One region of the Hymenobacter daeguensis genome, then DNA from elsewhere that is predicted to be linked to it. Evidence: riboswitches for the same ligand, from Rfam matches in the RefSeq annotation. Region 1 holds a riboswitch; each other region holds the start of a gene.
What was found. A riboswitch is a leader RNA that binds a small molecule or an ion and turns the genes downstream of it on or off. The one in region 1 is predicted to bind S-adenosylmethionine.

Region 1 (5,292 bases):
GCAGCTGGGTAGCGCCGAGGGTGAGCAGCAACAGGAAATAGAGGGGACGTAACATCGGCCGCAACTTACGCAACAGATGGGGCTGGGGTGGCTTCCGGAGGCAAATTGTCGGCGATGCGGCCTTCCGCTGCGGGCAGCGCCGCCGCCGGAACCGGGCGCCCCGGCGGTGCTGCGCATAGCTGGCAACCCGGCTCCGCAACGGAAAAACCAGCAACCGGCTCCCGTTCATCATCGCACACTTTGCGCGCCGCCGCCGCCGCCCACTGGCAGCTTGCACGCCGTTGGGCCGTCTCCGTTTTCCGAAGCCACCCGAATGGGGTGAAACATATTTGACCGCCCGGCGGGAATAAGTTTCAGGGGCTGAAACTTATTCCCGATATTTGACGAAATATGTTTCAAGCTTGCTTTTCTTCCGCATGGCCCGTCCCTCCAACTTTCCCGATTCCCAGCTGGCCGTGATGCGGCAGTACCTGGGCATTCCGCAACAGGAGCTGGCCGGCTTCCTGGGCATCAGCCGCAGCCTGCTGGCCAACCTGGAGGCCAACCGCCGCAGCATGAGCCGGGCCGTGGCCGAGCGGGCCGCGCCGCTGCTGAACCTGGTGCCCGAAGACGCGCGACGCCAGGTACTGGGCTTGCCGACGCCGCCCCCCGCCCTGCCCACCGCGCCGGCCCCCGGCCCGCTCGAGGCGCGCCGCGACTTCTGCCAGTGGCGTGCCCGCAACCTGCGTCACGAATTGCTGGCCCTGCACCAGAAGGCCGCCGTGGGCGCACGCTGGCAAACCGCCCTGCCCGCGCTGCTGGCCGCCCTGCCCGCCGCCGCGCCCGACCCGGCCCCGCCCGGTGAGTGGAGCCGCCTCACCTACCCGCGCGAGCTGGCGCAGCTCTGGGCCACCGCCTTCACCCCCGACGACGCGGCCCGGCACCACCTGCTGCGCCTGCAGGCCGAAGCCCTGGAAACCGAAGCCGCCGCCCTGACCGCCCTGCTGTAGGGGCGGGGCTTGTCCCCGCCCGGACGTTGGTGCCGTTCCACCGATTCTCTTCAACGACGGGCGGGGACAAGCCCCGCCCCTACCGCTAAAAAATCAACATCTCCCCTAACCGGTTGTTGTCAATTCTTCCTTTATACCCAACCCCCTGTCCATGTCCCTCAACGCCCTGTTCGCGCCCTTCGCGCTGAAATCCCTGCAGCTCAAAAACCGCATTGTGATGGCCCCCATGACCCGCTCGTTCTCGCCCCACGGCGTGCCGGGCGCCGACGTGGCCGCCTACTACCGCCGCCGCGCCGAGGGCCACGTCGGCCTCATCCTCTCCGAAGGCACCGTGGTGGAGCGCCCGGCCTCGTCCAACGACCCCAACATCCCGCATTTCTACGGCGAAGCCGCGCTGGCCGGCTGGCAGCACGTCATTGAGGAAGTGCACGCCGCCGGGGGCCGCATGGGCCCGCAGCTCTGGCACATGGGCGTGATGGCCGGGCACCGCTCCGGCTGGCAGCCCGCCGAAGCGTTCGAAGGCCCCTCCGGCCTGCTCAAGCCCGGCCAGCCCACCGGCAAGGCCATGAGCGAAAACGACATCGCCGACACCATCGCCGCCTTCGCCCGCGCCGCCGCCGACACCAAGCGCCTGGGCTTCGACTGCCTGGAGCTGCACGGCGCCCACGGCTACCTCATTGACCAGTTTTTCTGGGCCGGCCTCAACGAGCGCACCGACCAGTACGGCGGCGCCAGCCTCGCCCAGCGCAGCCGCCTGGCCGTGGAGCTGGTGAAGGAAGTGCGTCGGGCTGTGGGCGAGGAGTTCGTCATCAGCCTGCGCCTCTCGCAGTGGAAGCAGCAGGACTACGCCGTGAAGCTGGCCCACACGCCCCGGGAGCTCGAAGCCTGGCTCCAGCCCCTGGCCGAGGCCGGCGTCGACATCTTCCACTGCTCGCAGCGCCGCTTCTGGGAACCCGAGTTCGAAAACGCAGGCTCGGACCTTAACTTCGCCGGCTGGGTGAAGAAGCTCACCGGCAAAACCACCATCACCGTGGGCTCGGTGGGCCTGTCGGGTGAGTTCCTGGCCGGCTTCGCGGGCGAAGCCTCCGAGCCGCAGGGCATCGAGGAGCTCCTGCGCCGGCTCGACCGCAACGAGTTCGACCTCGTGGCCGTGGGCCGCCAGCTCCTCGTGGACCCCAACTGGGTGGAGAAAATCGAGCAGGGCCGCACGGATGAAATGGTCGGCTTCAGCCGCGAGGCGCTGCGCACGCTGGTGTAAAGCGGACAGCTATAGCGCAAAAAAACAACGTCATGCCTCGGCTACGCTCGGCATGACGTTGTTTTTAGGCCAAGCAGCCGATGCTACGCCAGCACCGCTTCCGATTCCCGCACGGCCGGCACCTCAGCGGCTGCGCTCAGGCCATCCAGCGCCTGCGCCAAATCGGCAATCAAATCATCGGCCGCTTCGAGGCCGATGGAGAGGCGCAGCAGGCTGTCGGCAAAGCCGGCGGCCCGGCGCTGCTCGGCGGGCACGGCCGTGTGCGTCATCGAGGCCGAGTGGCACACCAGGCTCTTGCCGCCGCCCAAGCTCACGGCCAGCTTGAAGTAGTTCAGCCTGGTAGCCAGCTGCGTGGCCGCTTCCACGGTATCGTCCTTCAGCACCAGGGCAATGATGCCGCCGAAACCGTCGGGCTGCTGCTGCCGGGCCAGGGCGTGGTTGGGGTGCGATTCCAGCCCGGGGTAGTACACGGCGCTGATTTCGGGCCGGGTTTGCAGGAATTGGGCCACCTTCAGCGCCGCGCGGCAGTGCTGGGCAATGCGCAGGTGCAGCGTTTCGAGCCCGCGAATGACGAGAAACGAATCGAACGGCCCGAGAATGGCCCCCGAGGCGTTCTGAATGAACTGAATCTGCTTGCCCAGCTCTTCGGTGGCCGCCACCACGGCGCCGGCAATGAGGTCGGAATGGCCGCCCAGGTACTTGGTGGCGCTGTGCACCACTAAATCAGCCCCCAGCAGGATGGGCTGCTGCAGCACCGGCGAGGCAAACGTGTTGTCGACGCACAGCCAGGCGCCGGCAGCGTGGGCCAGCTCGGCCAGCCCGGCAATGTCGGAGATTTTGAGCGTGGGGTTGGAAGGCGTTTCCAGCCACACCAGCTTGGTGCGCCCGGTGATGGCGGCCTGCACCTGCGCCAGGTCGGCCGTGTCGCAATACACGATGTCGATGCCGAAACGGCGGTACACGTGCTCGAACAGGCGGAACGCGCCGCCGTAGATGTCGTCGATGGCCACAATCTGGTCGCCGGTCGAGAGCAGCTTCAGTACGGCGTCGATGGCGGCCATGCCGCTGGCGAAGGCGTAGGCCGAGTGGCCGTGCTCGAGGCCGGCCAGCAGTTCTTCGAGGGCGCTGCGGGTGGGGTTGGCGGTGCGGGAGTAGTCGAAGCCCTTGTGCACGCCCGGCGACTCCTGCACGAAGGTACAGGTCTGGTAAATCGGCACGGCGAGGGCGCCGGTGAGCTCGTCGACGGGGAAGGACTGAATGAGGCGGGTGGAGGCTTGCATGGGGTTATGGCGTTTTTGTGGTTGAGACGAAAACGCACCCGGTCACCTAAGCACTTTCAAGAGTTCTCACCGAAAGGGCATAAAAAAAGCCCTTCCGACAAGTCAGAAGAGCACCACCGCTGCAGACGGCCAGCATCTTTTCGACTTATCTTCTCCCAAGCCGGCCGCAGCCGACTCAGAACAGGATTTAGCACCTGGTATTGCTACTGGTTGCTAAGGCATCGCAGGGCCTGTCCCTCCGCCTTTCTTGATAAGTGCTCCGATTAGGGAGCGCGCTGCAAAGATAGCGGCCGGGTGAAAAGGCGCAAGCAGCGGCACAAAAAAAAATCAGAACCTCATGCTTCGGCTCCGCTCGGCATGAGGTTCCGGGTAAGCGTCAAAAAGCCTGCCTTCCCGGAAATCACACCACGACTTTTCCGGACTTGTCGCGCAGCGTGAGCCGCAGGTGCTTCGGCAGCGACGTGCCCCAGGTTCTGTCAATGAACACCACATAAAGCAGCCCAAGCAGGGGTGCCAGCGTGATGGCTACCAGCAGGCGCAGGTGCCAGTATTCGGCCGGGCTCAGGTGCCAGACGAGGGCGAGGTGCTTGATGAAATGTTCCATGATTGAAGCTACGCATTATCAGCTGGTTTTGTAACACAAAGCCAAAATATTATCGTTCACTTCATTTTTTATTCACGGGCTGTTTTCTACTGCAAAACAGGCATTACGGCATCAAGAACCGCTATTTTATAGTGAGGCATGCGGCTTAAGGCCCCTTAAATCGTTTGCACCGTTTCAACGGCCTGCTGCCACCCGGTTTTGTTCCCGGTGCCACACGCCCGGTGCTAGCGCTCGATGTGCTTCACTTTGGCCTCGTCCAGGTCGAGCTGGGCCTCCTGCTGGCGCAGCACTTCGTCGTCGAAACTGTCGTGGTGGCGCAGGTGGGCCAGGGCTTCGCGCTCCACGTTTAGCACGTCGAGCAGCACGAGGTGGTACTGGCGCAGCGCCTCGCGGCCCGACTCATCGACTTCCAGCGAGTTGAGGGTGCGGGTGGTGAGGTTGATTTCGGTTTGCATGCGCTGCTGCAGGCGGGCAATGAGCTCATTGGCCTCCGTCTCGGCGGGGTATTTCCGCTGCAGGTGCTTCACGGCGGCGGTGCGCAGGTGCAGGCGCACGCCGGCCTCCTGCTCTTCGAGGGGCGTGCGGTCGTCGCGCTCGGCCATGCGGGTGAAGCGGATGATGGCCGGCAGCGTGAGCCCCTGCACCACCAGCGTAACCAGAATCACCACGAAGGTGATGAACAGAATGAGGTTGCGCTGCGGGAAGGCCGAGCCGTCGGCCGCCAGCAGCGGCACCGACAGCGCCGACGCCAGCGACACCACCCCGCGCATGCCCGCCCAGCCCAGCACCAGCGTGCCCTGCCAGCCGGGGCTGGGCTCGCTATTGCGCACGGTTTGGCTAAGCCAGCGCGGAATGAAGGCCGCCGGGTACATCCACAGCAGCCGGATGACGATGACCAGCCCGCTCATCAGTAGGCCGTAGGTGATGGCCTGCTGCAGCGAATAATTGCCCAGCCCCTCCACCGCAATGGGCAGCTGCAGGCCGATGAGAATGAACACCAGGCCATTGAGCACGAAGCTCACGCTGGCCCACACGCTGTTGGCCTGTAGGCGGGTGTTGGCATCGAACACGCGGTGCGAGAGGTGCGAGAGCAGCAGCCCGCCGCTCACCACCGCCAGCACGCCCGAAAAGTGGAACTCCTCGGCCAGCAGGTACATCACG
Region 2 (5,292 bases), on a different contig from region 1:
TGCTCGCTGAAGCCCAGCAGCTGGCCGCTGGGCAGCACCACGCACTGGCGCTCGTGCGAGAAGTAAATCTCTGGCAGCCGGATGTTTTCGCGCTGGATGTAGCTCCACACATCGAGCTCGGTCCAGTTCGAGATGGGGAACACGCGCACGTTCTCGCCCTTCTGAATGCGGCCGTTGTAGATGTTCCACAGCTCCGGACGCTGGCGCTTGGGGTCCCACTGGCCAAAGTCGTCGCGCACCGAAAAAATCCGCTCCTTGGCCCGGGCCTTCTCCTCGTCGCGCCGCGCCCCGCCGATGCAGGCGTCGAACTCGAATTCCTCAATCACGTCGAGCAGGGTGTAGGTCTGCAGCGGGTTGCGGCTGGGGTACTTGCCGCCCGGCTCGCGCAGGCCACGCTCCCGAATGGTGTCCTCCACCTTGCGCACAATCAGCTTTTCGCCCAGGCGGGCCGCCAATTCATCCCGGTAGTTGATGATTTCTTCGAAGTTGTGGCCCGTGTCGATGTGCACCAGCGGGAACGGAAACTTGCCCGGCCGGAAGGCTTTTTCGGCCAGCCGGGTGAGGGCGATGGAGTCTTTGCCGCCCGAGAACAGCAGCGCGGGCCGCTCAAACTGGCCGGCTACTTCGCGCAGAATATGAATAGCTTCGGCCTCTAAACGGTCGAGGTAGTCGAGATAAGCAGGGGTTGGCATGGGCAATAGAAATTCAGCGCCCGAAAAAAATCGGGCAAAATGGATAAGCCGGAAAAGGATGGGTGGGATAAGGCCCGCTTGCGGTGCCTTTGGGGAAGAAAGTAGCGCCAGCGGCCCGGCCGCCAGCGCATCGGTTCGGGCCTAGCCCGGCACCTGCTCCACCACCGGGTCGAGGCCCTGGTGGGCGGTGGTGGCGTGGAGGCCGCACTCCTTAGCGGCGGCATCTTCCCACCACCAGCGGCCGGCGCGGAAATCCTCGCCCGGCGCAATGGCGCGGGTGCACGGGGCGCAGCCGATGCTCACAAAACCCTTCTGATGCAGGGGGTTAACCGGGATGCCGTGGGCCTGGGCAAAATTCCAGGCCTGCTCCCAGGTCCAGTCGAAGAGCGGGTGCACTTTGATGAGCTGGTGGCCGGCGTCCCACTCGGCCGGGTGCATGGTCTGGCGGTTCTGCGACTGCTCGGCGCGAATGCCCGTTACCCAAACCTGCTGGCCGGCCAGCGCGCGGGAAAGCGGCTCCACCTTGCGGATATTGCAGCACTCCTTGCGGTTTTCAATGCTCTCATAGAAGCTGTTAGGGCCTTTCTGGCGGGTCAGCACCTCGATGGCGGCAGCGTTGGGAGCGAAGACTTCGATGGGCTTGTCGTAGCGCAGCAGGGTCTTGTTCCAGGTGGAGTAGGTTTCCTGAAAATTGCGGCCCGTGTCGAGGGTAAAAACCCGGATGGGCAGGTCGTTTTCGAAGATGAGATGGGTGATAATCTGGTCTTCGAGGCCGAAGGAAGTGGAAAACGAAGCGCGGCCGGGAAAGTGGTCGGCCAGCAGGGCCAGGGTTTCGGCTACCGAGTGTTCGGGCAGGTAGCGGCGCAGGTCAGCGACCTGGCTTTCAAGAGGTAATGCCATGAGGAGAGGGGAGTTTTTTTCCGTGGGAAAAAACCGAAAGAGGCCGCGAAGGCCGCAAAAACCCGCTACGCGTCGCGCAATGAATCAATCACCACAAAAGGGGAAGCGGGGTGGCCGCCGCAGCGGCCGCAGGAAGAGGAGCCCTGGCTCAACAACCAGCAATTGCCCCCAGCATACAGGCCAGAGGACACGGCATGCAACAACACATCTGACCCGAAGCGGCAGAGGTGGCAAATTGCAGGCGGCGGTTGAGGGAATTGCTCACGGCGTTTTTATATGTCAGGACTTGGCACCGTTCCAACTAGTGGGGGTTGCCGGCGTTTCGTCGAGCCTGTCTCTCCGCGCCTCTGTATAAAAAATCTCAGCGACCCAAACGGGTAACACTGAGGCAAAGGTAAAGAATGGTTTTGCGAAATGCCAAAATTTTGTTTCGCGGTGGTGTAACTGGCTCCCCGGCGAAAAGGTTTGGCGGCGTCCCAAATCGGCGTAATTTGCCATGCAACCCCTGAACCCAACGCTTGGTCTATGGGTTGCTTAAGCACTTCAACTCCTCGTTTTCTGCATGGAAGCCCTGTCCATATCCGCCTACGTCGACATCAACGCCCCGCTGGTGGAGCGCTGCCGCCTCAACGACCGCCAGGCCCAGGCCGAGATTTACCGGCGCTACTCCAAGGCCATGTTCAACGCCGCCCTGCGCATCACCGGCGACTATGCCGAGGCCGAAGATGTGCTGCAGGAGTCGTTTCTGAGCGCCTTTCGGGAGCTGAGCGGCTACAAGGGCGACTCGTCGTTCGGGGCCTGGCTGAAGCGCATTGTGGTGAACAAAAGCATCAACTGCCTGCGGCAGCGGCGGCTGGCGCTGGTGCCGCTGGGCGAGCAGCACCACGAAGAACCGGCCGAAGCCAGCCCCGCCTCACCCGAAGACGAAGCCGATACCCACTACCGCGCCGACGTGCTGCGCCGCTGCATTCAGGAGCTGCCCGACGGCTACCGCGTGGTGCTGAGCCTCTACCTGCTGGAGGGCTACGACCACCTCGAAATTGCCGGCATCCTGGGCATTTCCGAATCCACCTCCAAATCGCAGTACAGCCGGGCGCGCGTCCGGCTGCGGGAGCTGGCCGCCCAGCGCGGCCTGAGCTAGCGTGAGACTAGGAGACATGAGATGTGAGACATGAGACTATAGAGAGGTGAGACATGAGATATAAGATGTCTTTTTCCATAAAATTTCCCACGTCTCACCTCTCCTCGTCTCATGTCTCAAGTCTCATAGTCTTATGTCTAAAAAAAACCTATCCAATTATTTAATTAACCGTTCAACTACCCTTCATCCTCTTTCGCCCGGCTGCGGTTTTCAAGATAACCCCGCCGCCCGCTCTGAACCTGGACGAACCGTGCGTCTGCTACTCATTCATGGATACTTCCAAAAATAAATCTCTTGAAACCTTCGTCGAGCGGCACCGCGCCGATTTCGACACCCACGAGCCGCGCCCCGACCTCTGGGCCGCGCTGGAGGAAAAGCTGAATGCCACCGCGCCCGAAACCCCGGTGATGCGCCTGGTTGATGAAGTGGCCGCGCCGGTAGCTGCTGCGGCCGCAGAAACCCCCGTGGCCGCCCCGGCGGCGGCGGCCCCGGCTGTCCGTTCGAGCTGGTTTCAGCGCTACGGCGTGGCGGCGGCGCTGGCGCTGCTGGTCTTTGCCGCCGGTGCCAGCGAAGCCTGGAAAGCGCGCCACACCACCCCGGAAGTGGCCGCTGCGGTCGGCCCTGCCGCCGATAACAGCAGCAGCAGCCTCGCGGCCAATGCCGATGATGCCGCCTTGTACCAGGGCGGCAACCCGCTGTCGCTCACGGCGGCCGAGCACACCACCGGGGCCGACAGCCAGCTGGTGCGGGCCGTGCGCGGCATGGAAGCTTACTACACCAACCAGCTGGCCCGCCGGCAGGCCGAGTTGAGCCAGCTCAGCGGCCCTGGCATGGCGGCTATGAATGCCGATTGGCAGCTGGAGCTGGTTTCGCTCGACTCCAGCTACCGCGAGCTGAAGCAGCAGCTCCTGCACCACCCGCAGCCCGACGCCGTGCTTACGGCCATGAACCGCAACCTGCAGGTGCGCCTCGACATCCTGGACCGGCAGCTGAACCTCGGCAATAGCAGCGGGGCCGCCGACGACCGCAGCACCGGGGCCTACGTGCTGGCCGATAGCCGCCACCAGGGCGAATGAAAAGGCCGCTGGCATTCCGAATAGGGCAGGGGCTGAGCTGCATTGGGCTGCTGCTTGGGCTGCTGCGCCCGGCCGCCGCCCAAACCTCATCGGGCCTGTGGGTGACGGTGGACCGGGGCGTGGCCATTCGGGTGCTCACGCCCGAGGCGCGGCGGGCCGAAGAAGCCCTGTTTGGCGCCGGCGAACAGCCGCAAGGGCCCGACCAGCCGGCGCAGAACCCTGCGCAGAATCCGCTGGTGGACCAGGCCGATGGCCAGCCCAGCGGCACCCTGCAGGTGGAGCAGCGCCGCCGCCTCAGCCGCAGCTACTCGGTGCCGAAAACCGGCCGCCCGTTTGCGCTCGAAACGCGCTACGGCCGCGTGCAAATCAATACCTGGAGCAAGCGCGAAATCAAGGTCGATGCCGAGCTGGTGGCCCGCGCCGAGAACGAAGCCGGGGCCCGCGTGGTGCTCGATGCGCTGGGCGTGCAATGGCTGGAATACGATGCCAAAACCGGTGGCGTGGCCGTGAGCACGCAGTTTGGCCCCGCCCTGCGCGGCCGGGCCGGCGGCTGCCGCTACGAGGTGAACTACACCGTGTGGCTGCCCCGCACCACGGCCCTGAAGGTGTACAACAGCTTTGGCGAAGTGACCCTGAACGGCGACCTCAGCGGCCCCACCGAGCTGGCCGTGGAGTATGGCACGCTGCGCACGGCCCGCCTCGAAGGCCCGCGCAACCTCGTCCGCATCGGCAACGGCGACTGCCGCATTGCCTTCGCCGGCCGCGCCAGCATCGACGCCAGCTACGCCCAGCTGCGGCTCGACACCGGCACCACCGTGGACTTGCGCAACAATTACTCCGACGTTGATATCGGGACCGTGCAAGACCTCACCGTGCACAGCAAATACGGCGACGTGGCCCTCGGCACGGTGCGCAACCTGCGCGGCTCGTCGGGCTACTCGCGCTTCACCATCGAAAAGCTCGATGAAGCTCTCGATATGGCTCTGCGCTACTGCCCAGATTTTGTGGTGCGCGACATGGGCGCCAACTTCCGCCAGGTGAACCTGGATGGCGGCTTCAGCACCATCCGGCTGGGCTTTGCCGAGGCGCCCGGCTTTCGGTTCGACGTGAGCACCGAGCAGGGGCAGCTCCTAGTTGATAAGGAGCTGGTGCGCGTGCTCTCGCAGGAAAACGGCCCCCAGACCAGCGACGTGCTGGGCACGTTCGGGGCGCTGGCTCCGGCGCGGCGGGCCGGCAATGTGAACATCAAGGTGCGCTACGGCACGGTGCGCTTTAGTAAGTAGGCCCAGTTGTTTTCTGCGCCGCCTGTCATCCTGAGCACAGCGAAGGACCTTCTCACCGTTGAATAGTTTGCAGTAATTCCAACCAGTTCGAACGTGATAAGGTCCTTCGCTGCGCTCAGGATGACAGGCGCATGACGTTCTTTGAGGCAATGTTAAAACGCCTCTTATTACTTCTCCTGCTGGCCGCCCCCGCGCTGTCC
Region 3 (5,292 bases), on a different contig from region 1:
AGTGGCGGGCGTTGGTGGCAATAACCACCAGGTGGTCAAACAAGTCCGGCCGCTGCACGGCCCATTCCAGCGCCTGCTGCCCGCCCAGCGAGCCGCCAATCAGCGTGTGGATGTCCGTCAGCTCCAAATCCTGCCGCAGCAGCTCATGCGCCGCCACCAGGTCCCGAATGGTCAGCAGCGGGAAGTGCTGGAATCGCGCCTGGCCGGTGGCCGGGTCGGCATCGAGCGGCCCGGTGCTGCCGTAGCAGGAGCCCAGCACGTTGGCGCACACAATGAACCAATCGGCGGGGTCGTAGTAGCAGCCCGGCCCGACCAGTCCCGGCCACCAGGCCGGCACGTCGGCATTGGCCGTGAGGGCGTGGCACACCCACACCACGTTGTCGCGGTCTTCGTTGAACTGGCCAAACGTCTGGTAGGCCACGTGCGCCCCACGTAGGGTTTCGCCGCTTTCCAGCTGCAGGTCAGGTAATTGAAATAACTTATTCGACATGATTTCCAAAAAAGCGCAGCTTTAGAACCAATGGGCCGACCCACGCATGGTATCTCACGGGACCCCTCCGGGGCAAACACCCTCCCAATCACAGAAGGGCTGCCGGGCCGGCGCACCGGTTCTAAAGCTGCGATAAACATGGCCGCCAGCGAGACTGGCGCCGACCCGCCAGGGGTGGCCCGCTAGCGGCAAATTTTTAGTGGTTAGCGGCTAGTGGTTAATGATTAATTTTTTCCAACAGGTCATTAATCACCAGCCATTAACCGCTAATCATTAATGAATTATACTTCCAGCGGCTGGGCGTGCTCCAGCTCGGGCTCGCTCACTTCGTCGCCTGCCGTCGGCAGGCTGGCCGTGTTGCCGATGGCATCGAACGCCGCCTGCAGGTCGGCTTTGATGTCCTCAAAGTGCTCGATGCCCACCGACAGGCGCAGCGACGTGGGCGTGACGCCAGCCGCCAGCTGCTCGGCTTCGCTCAACTGCTGGTGCGTGGTGGCCGAGGGCTGGATGATGAGCGTCTTGGCGTCGCCCACGTTGGCCAGGTGGCTGATGAGCTTCAGGTTATCGATGAATTGCGTGGCCGTTTCCTTGGTGCCCTTGATGCGGAACGAGAGCACGCCGCCGAAGCCGCGCTTCAGGTACTTGCTGGCGATGGTGTGGTAGGGGCTGCTGGCCAGGCCGGGGTAATTCACGCTCTCCACCTGCGGGTGCTGCTCCAGCCAGGTGGCAATTTTGAGAGCGTTTTCCACGGTGCGGTCCACGCGCAAACTCAGGGTTTCGAGGCCGATGAGCAGCTGCCAGGAGTTGAACGGGCTAAGGGCCGGGCCGAAGTCGCGCAGGCCTTCCACCCGCGCCCGGATGATGAAGGCGATGTTGCCAAACGGCCCGCCTTTGCCAAACACGTCGTTGAAAACCAGGCCGTGGTAGCCTTCGCTCGGCTCGGTAAACTGCGGGAACTTGCCGTTGCCGAAATCGTAGGTGCCGCCGTCCACAATCACGCCGCCGATGCTGGTGCCGTGCCCGCCAATCCACTTCGTAGCTGACTCGACCACAATATTGGCGCCGTGCTCCAACGGCCGGAACAGGTAGCCGCCCGCGCCGAAGGTATTGTCCACCACCAGCGGCAAATCGTGCTTCTTCGCAATGGCCGCAATGGCCTCAAAATCCGGAATGCTGAAGCTGGGGTTACCGATGGTTTCGAGGTAGATGGCCTTGGTCTTTTCGTCAATCAGCTCCTCAAACGAAGCCGGATTGTCGCCATCGGCAAAGCGTACTTCGATGCCCAACCGCTTGAACGCCACCTTGAACTGGTTGTAGGTGCCGCCGTAGAGGTAGGCCGTGCTCACGAAGTTGTCGCCGGCCTGCAGAATGTTGTTTAGGGCAATGAACTGCGCCGCCTGGCCCGAGCCGGTGGCCAGCGCCGCCACGCCGCCTTCCAGCGCCGCCACGCGCTGCTCAAACACGTCGGTGGTGGGGTTCATCAGGCGGGTGTAGATGTTGCCGAACTCCTTCAGGGCAAACAGGTTGGCGCCGTGCTCGGCGCTCTTGAACACGTAGCTGGTGGTTTGGAACAGCGGCACGGCGCGGGCCCCGGTGGTGGGGTCGGGCTGCTGGCCGGCGTGGAGTTGGAGGGTTTCGAAGTGTTGGGGCTGAACGGACATGATGCGGTTATCTTTTGAGTTTTGGAAAAACCAGAAATGCAATTGGAAAAGGAGCGCAACAGCTTGAAAAAGCATTGGTTAGCGCAATAAAGTCCCCGGAGTTGGCCCGTGTTGCCGGGTGGCCCGAACCCGCCGCGAAGCCCGAAAAGGCGCGCGGCAGACCCACGGGGTCACCAAAAAAATCAGAAGAGGGGAGGAGGGGTTCTAAGCCGAAATCAGCTTAGCAGCAACACGGGCGGCAACAGCACATTCGCATTCGGGCCGGGCGTGGGGCCACGTTCCGGCCGGCAGCGGCCGAAACCAAGAAGCCCGAACCTGCGGCGCACAAAGCAGCCGAAGCATTCGGGGCAAAAAAAGCGGGATGTGAAGAATTTTCCATGGCACTCGAATCATCTGTCCCAGCGCGGCCGAAGCTGCGGGTGGGTAGGAATTGGCACCTTTCGCGTGGCGAAGGTTGCCAGTGGGTCACGGAGCCTAGTCTCTCGCCACTTCTGTATAAAACTTGAAAACTGCTCACCGTTAGCGAGGAGTACCGGGTTGGTAGGGCAAATGTACGGGAGAAATTTTTTCGCGGGCAATGAGTGAGGCGAAAAATATTTTCCGTTGGGTAAAATCGGCTGTCATCCTGAGCGCAGCGAAGGATGACAGCCGGTTTCCGTCCGCCCGGACAGCGGATTTCGACCCGGCCCGGAACGCAAAAAAGCCACCCTGAAACAGAGTGGCTTTTCTCACCTTTTTTCTGCAAAAAAGTACCTAGAGACTAGGTAGGGTCAACACCTGCCCCACTTCAATGTGGTCAGGGTTGCTGCCGATGGTGGCCTTGTTGGCCTCGTATATCTGGTGCCACTTGGCAGCGTCGCCGTAGTGGTGCTTGGCAATCTTGGAGAGCGAGTCACCGCTTACCACGGTGTACGAGTCGCCGGCCGTGGTTGGATTGGCGGCGGCAGAGTTATTGCCGAAAAAATCGGTAGCGCCGCCTGCGGGCTTGGCTGCCGGCTCGACGGGCTTTTGCTCGCCTTTATCGCTGATAAAATCAAAGAGTCCCATGAGTTCGGTCGGGTTAAATGAAAGAATAGAGCGGTGTTGGCTATCCAGGGATAAGCAAACCTGAGCCCTATACGCGGCAGTGAAGGGGAGGTTACGCTCTAAACTCTTTTAAGCCTGTACCGTAAGCCGACGAGTTCGCCGACACTGGCAAATGCACTTCATTCTTTCACCAATACCCTCTTTCACATGAAACCTCAGTCGCTCTTTTCGTTCCGTTACCTCGCCGGCCTGTTGCTGCTGGTGTCGCTGTTTGCCGCATCGTGCAGCAACGACAAAGGCAAAGTAGAAGGCGTCAACATGCTCTACGGCACCGATAGCAAAGTGTGGAAAACCGCCAAGGAAACCGACACTGCCGGCGACAAAGTGAAGCAGACCGATGCCCAGAAGCAGGAGGAGCTGCGCATCTTCGCCAACGGCACCTACAACATGACCGGCACCAGCGGTGCCGTGTCGGGCAAGTACACCTTCGACCAGGCCGGCAAAACCATTACCCTGACCCCCGACAATGCCACTACCAGCAACACCTTCGCGGTGGAAACGCTGACCGATAAAAAGCTCACGCTGAAATCGGCCGACGGCGCCGCCCTGATGCTGGAAGCGGAGTAATTGCTTTCGGTTTTGACTTGAAAAAGCCCCGAACCATTGCGGTTCGGGGCTTTCTTTTTTAGTAGCGCGAACTTTGTAATTCGCGTTTCGCTCATGCTGATAATCGTTCGTTTCGGGGGCGCGCACTGCAAAGCGCGCGCTACTGCGCCGCCGGCCGCTTGCCGAACACCCGCGTCACCCAGCGCGGCAGGAAGATGAGGCCGAGCACGAGGTAGAGGTAATACGTCACGATTCGGTAGAGAAACACCAGGAAGCTGGTCATGGTGGCCGTGCCGATGAACTTGCCGAAGAACGTGGGAAATGCGCCTTCGGCAATGCCCGCGCCCCCCGGCGTGATGGCTACCAGCAGAATGACTTTGTAGGTGATGTTGCGGGCGAAGATGAACAGAAAGGTGTTCATGTCCATCGGCACGAAGGCGGCGATGAGGCAGCCGATGATGGCGTAGCGGGCCGTCCAGACGAAAGCTGTGCTCACGCTGGCCCGCCACCAGTAGGCCGCGCCGGCGCCGCGCAGCTGCCGGGAAGACCGCACCATTTCCTGGCCGTGGCGGTAGGCCGTGCGCCGCCAGCGCCGCAGCAATCGGAACGAGAACAGCCGCACCAGCAGCCGGCGCACCGACTTCGGGTTGACGAAAATGGCGTACAGCATCAGCCCGGCATAGAGCGTCACGAACAGGTAGCTCACCCCAAACGCCACCCGCAGCGTGGCCACGAAACCGGTTTGCAGCGCCTCGTGCGGGTAGAGGCCGGCCCCGGCAATGAGCACCACCAGCGGCACCATCACCACGTAGTACAGGTTATCGAGCAGGGCCGTTACCATAATGTAGGTCAGGCCTTTGCCCAATGGAATGCCTTCTTTTTCGAGAATGAACGGGGCCGCGCCCGTGCCGCCCTGCCCCGAGGGCAGCACGCAGGAAGCAAACTCCCAAATCATAATCACATCCAGCGCCTGCCGGTAGGTAAGCTCGTTCTCGGCAATGTGGCGGATGCGGTACACGTAGCCCAGGTCGCGGGCGGCCAGCACCAGCACCGCCACCGCCAGCCAGCGCCAGTCGGCGTGGGCCAGCGGGGCCAGCTCGCCGGGCTTGTAGCTGTGCCAGAACAGGTAGCCCACCACCAGCAGCCCCAGCGCCACCGGCAAAATCAGCCGCGAGGGCCGCAGGCGCTGCAGGAAATGCGCGTCGTCTTCGGGCAGGGCCGCGGGAAGCTTATCAGACATTGAAAAAGGAGATGGCGCAGACAAAAGTAGCCCGTGGCCGGACGGGTGCCGCGTTAAAAATCAATTAAGACCGCGCGGGCTGTAAATGCGAACGCCATGCCGCGACGGGCGCAGCATGACGTTCCATACATTCTTTCCGGCAGAGGAGAAACTGCCGGCTAGGGCCGGCCGCCGGGGCTGCCGGCAGGCACGGTGCCGTTGGGGGTGCTGGTGCCCGGCGAGGGCGTATTGGCCGGCGAGTTGATGGGGTTGCTGGCCGGAGCGGCGGG

Region 2: another riboswitch for S-adenosylmethionine. It lies ahead of ACYVHT_RS13100 (phosphoadenosine phosphosulfate reductase family protein); the one in region 1 lies ahead of ACYVHT_RS19015 (trans-sulfuration enzyme family protein).
Region 3: another riboswitch for S-adenosylmethionine. It lies ahead of ACYVHT_RS18550 (O-acetylhomoserine aminocarboxypropyltransferase/cysteine synthase family protein); the one in region 1 lies ahead of ACYVHT_RS19015 (trans-sulfuration enzyme family protein).

The regions. Positions count from the first base shown of each region.
Region 1 covers NZ_BAAGWC010000024.1:19,094-24,385, reverse strand. The annotation lists gene ACYVHT_RS19030 (D-alanyl-D-alanine carboxypeptidase) at 1-55, opposite strand, end outside; gene ACYVHT_RS19025 (helix-turn-helix domain-containing protein) at 417-989, shown strand; gene ACYVHT_RS19020 (NADH:flavin oxidoreductase) at 1,141-2,247, shown strand; gene ACYVHT_RS19015 (trans-sulfuration enzyme family protein) at 2,331-3,527, opposite strand; SAM riboswitch class I at 3,670-3,784, opposite strand; gene ACYVHT_RS19010 (hypothetical protein) at 3,928-4,131, opposite strand; gene ACYVHT_RS19005 (cation:proton antiporter) at 4,356-5,292, opposite strand, start outside.
Region 2 covers NZ_BAAGWC010000010.1:136,352-141,643, forward strand. The annotation lists gene cysD (sulfate adenylyltransferase subunit CysD) at 1-692, opposite strand, end outside; gene ACYVHT_RS13100 (phosphoadenosine phosphosulfate reductase family protein) at 834-1,592, opposite strand; SAM riboswitch class I at 1,862-1,950, opposite strand; gene ACYVHT_RS13105 (RNA polymerase sigma factor) at 2,155-2,733, shown strand; gene ACYVHT_RS13110 (hypothetical protein) at 3,003-3,809, shown strand; gene ACYVHT_RS13115 (hypothetical protein) at 3,806-5,092, shown strand; gene ACYVHT_RS13120 (PPC domain-containing DNA-binding protein) at 5,242-5,292, shown strand, end outside.
Region 3 covers NZ_BAAGWC010000022.1:63,766-69,057, forward strand. The annotation lists gene ACYVHT_RS18545 (homoserine O-acetyltransferase family protein) at 1-490, opposite strand, end outside; gene ACYVHT_RS18550 (O-acetylhomoserine aminocarboxypropyltransferase/cysteine synthase family protein) at 772-2,151, opposite strand; SAM riboswitch class I at 2,538-2,653, opposite strand; gene ACYVHT_RS18555 (LysM peptidoglycan-binding domain-containing protein) at 2,905-3,198, opposite strand; gene ACYVHT_RS18560 (hypothetical protein) at 3,385-3,804, shown strand; gene ACYVHT_RS18565 (lysylphosphatidylglycerol synthase transmembrane domain-containing protein) at 3,944-5,023, opposite strand; partial or broken gene ACYVHT_RS18570 (hypothetical protein) at 5,182-5,292, opposite strand, start outside.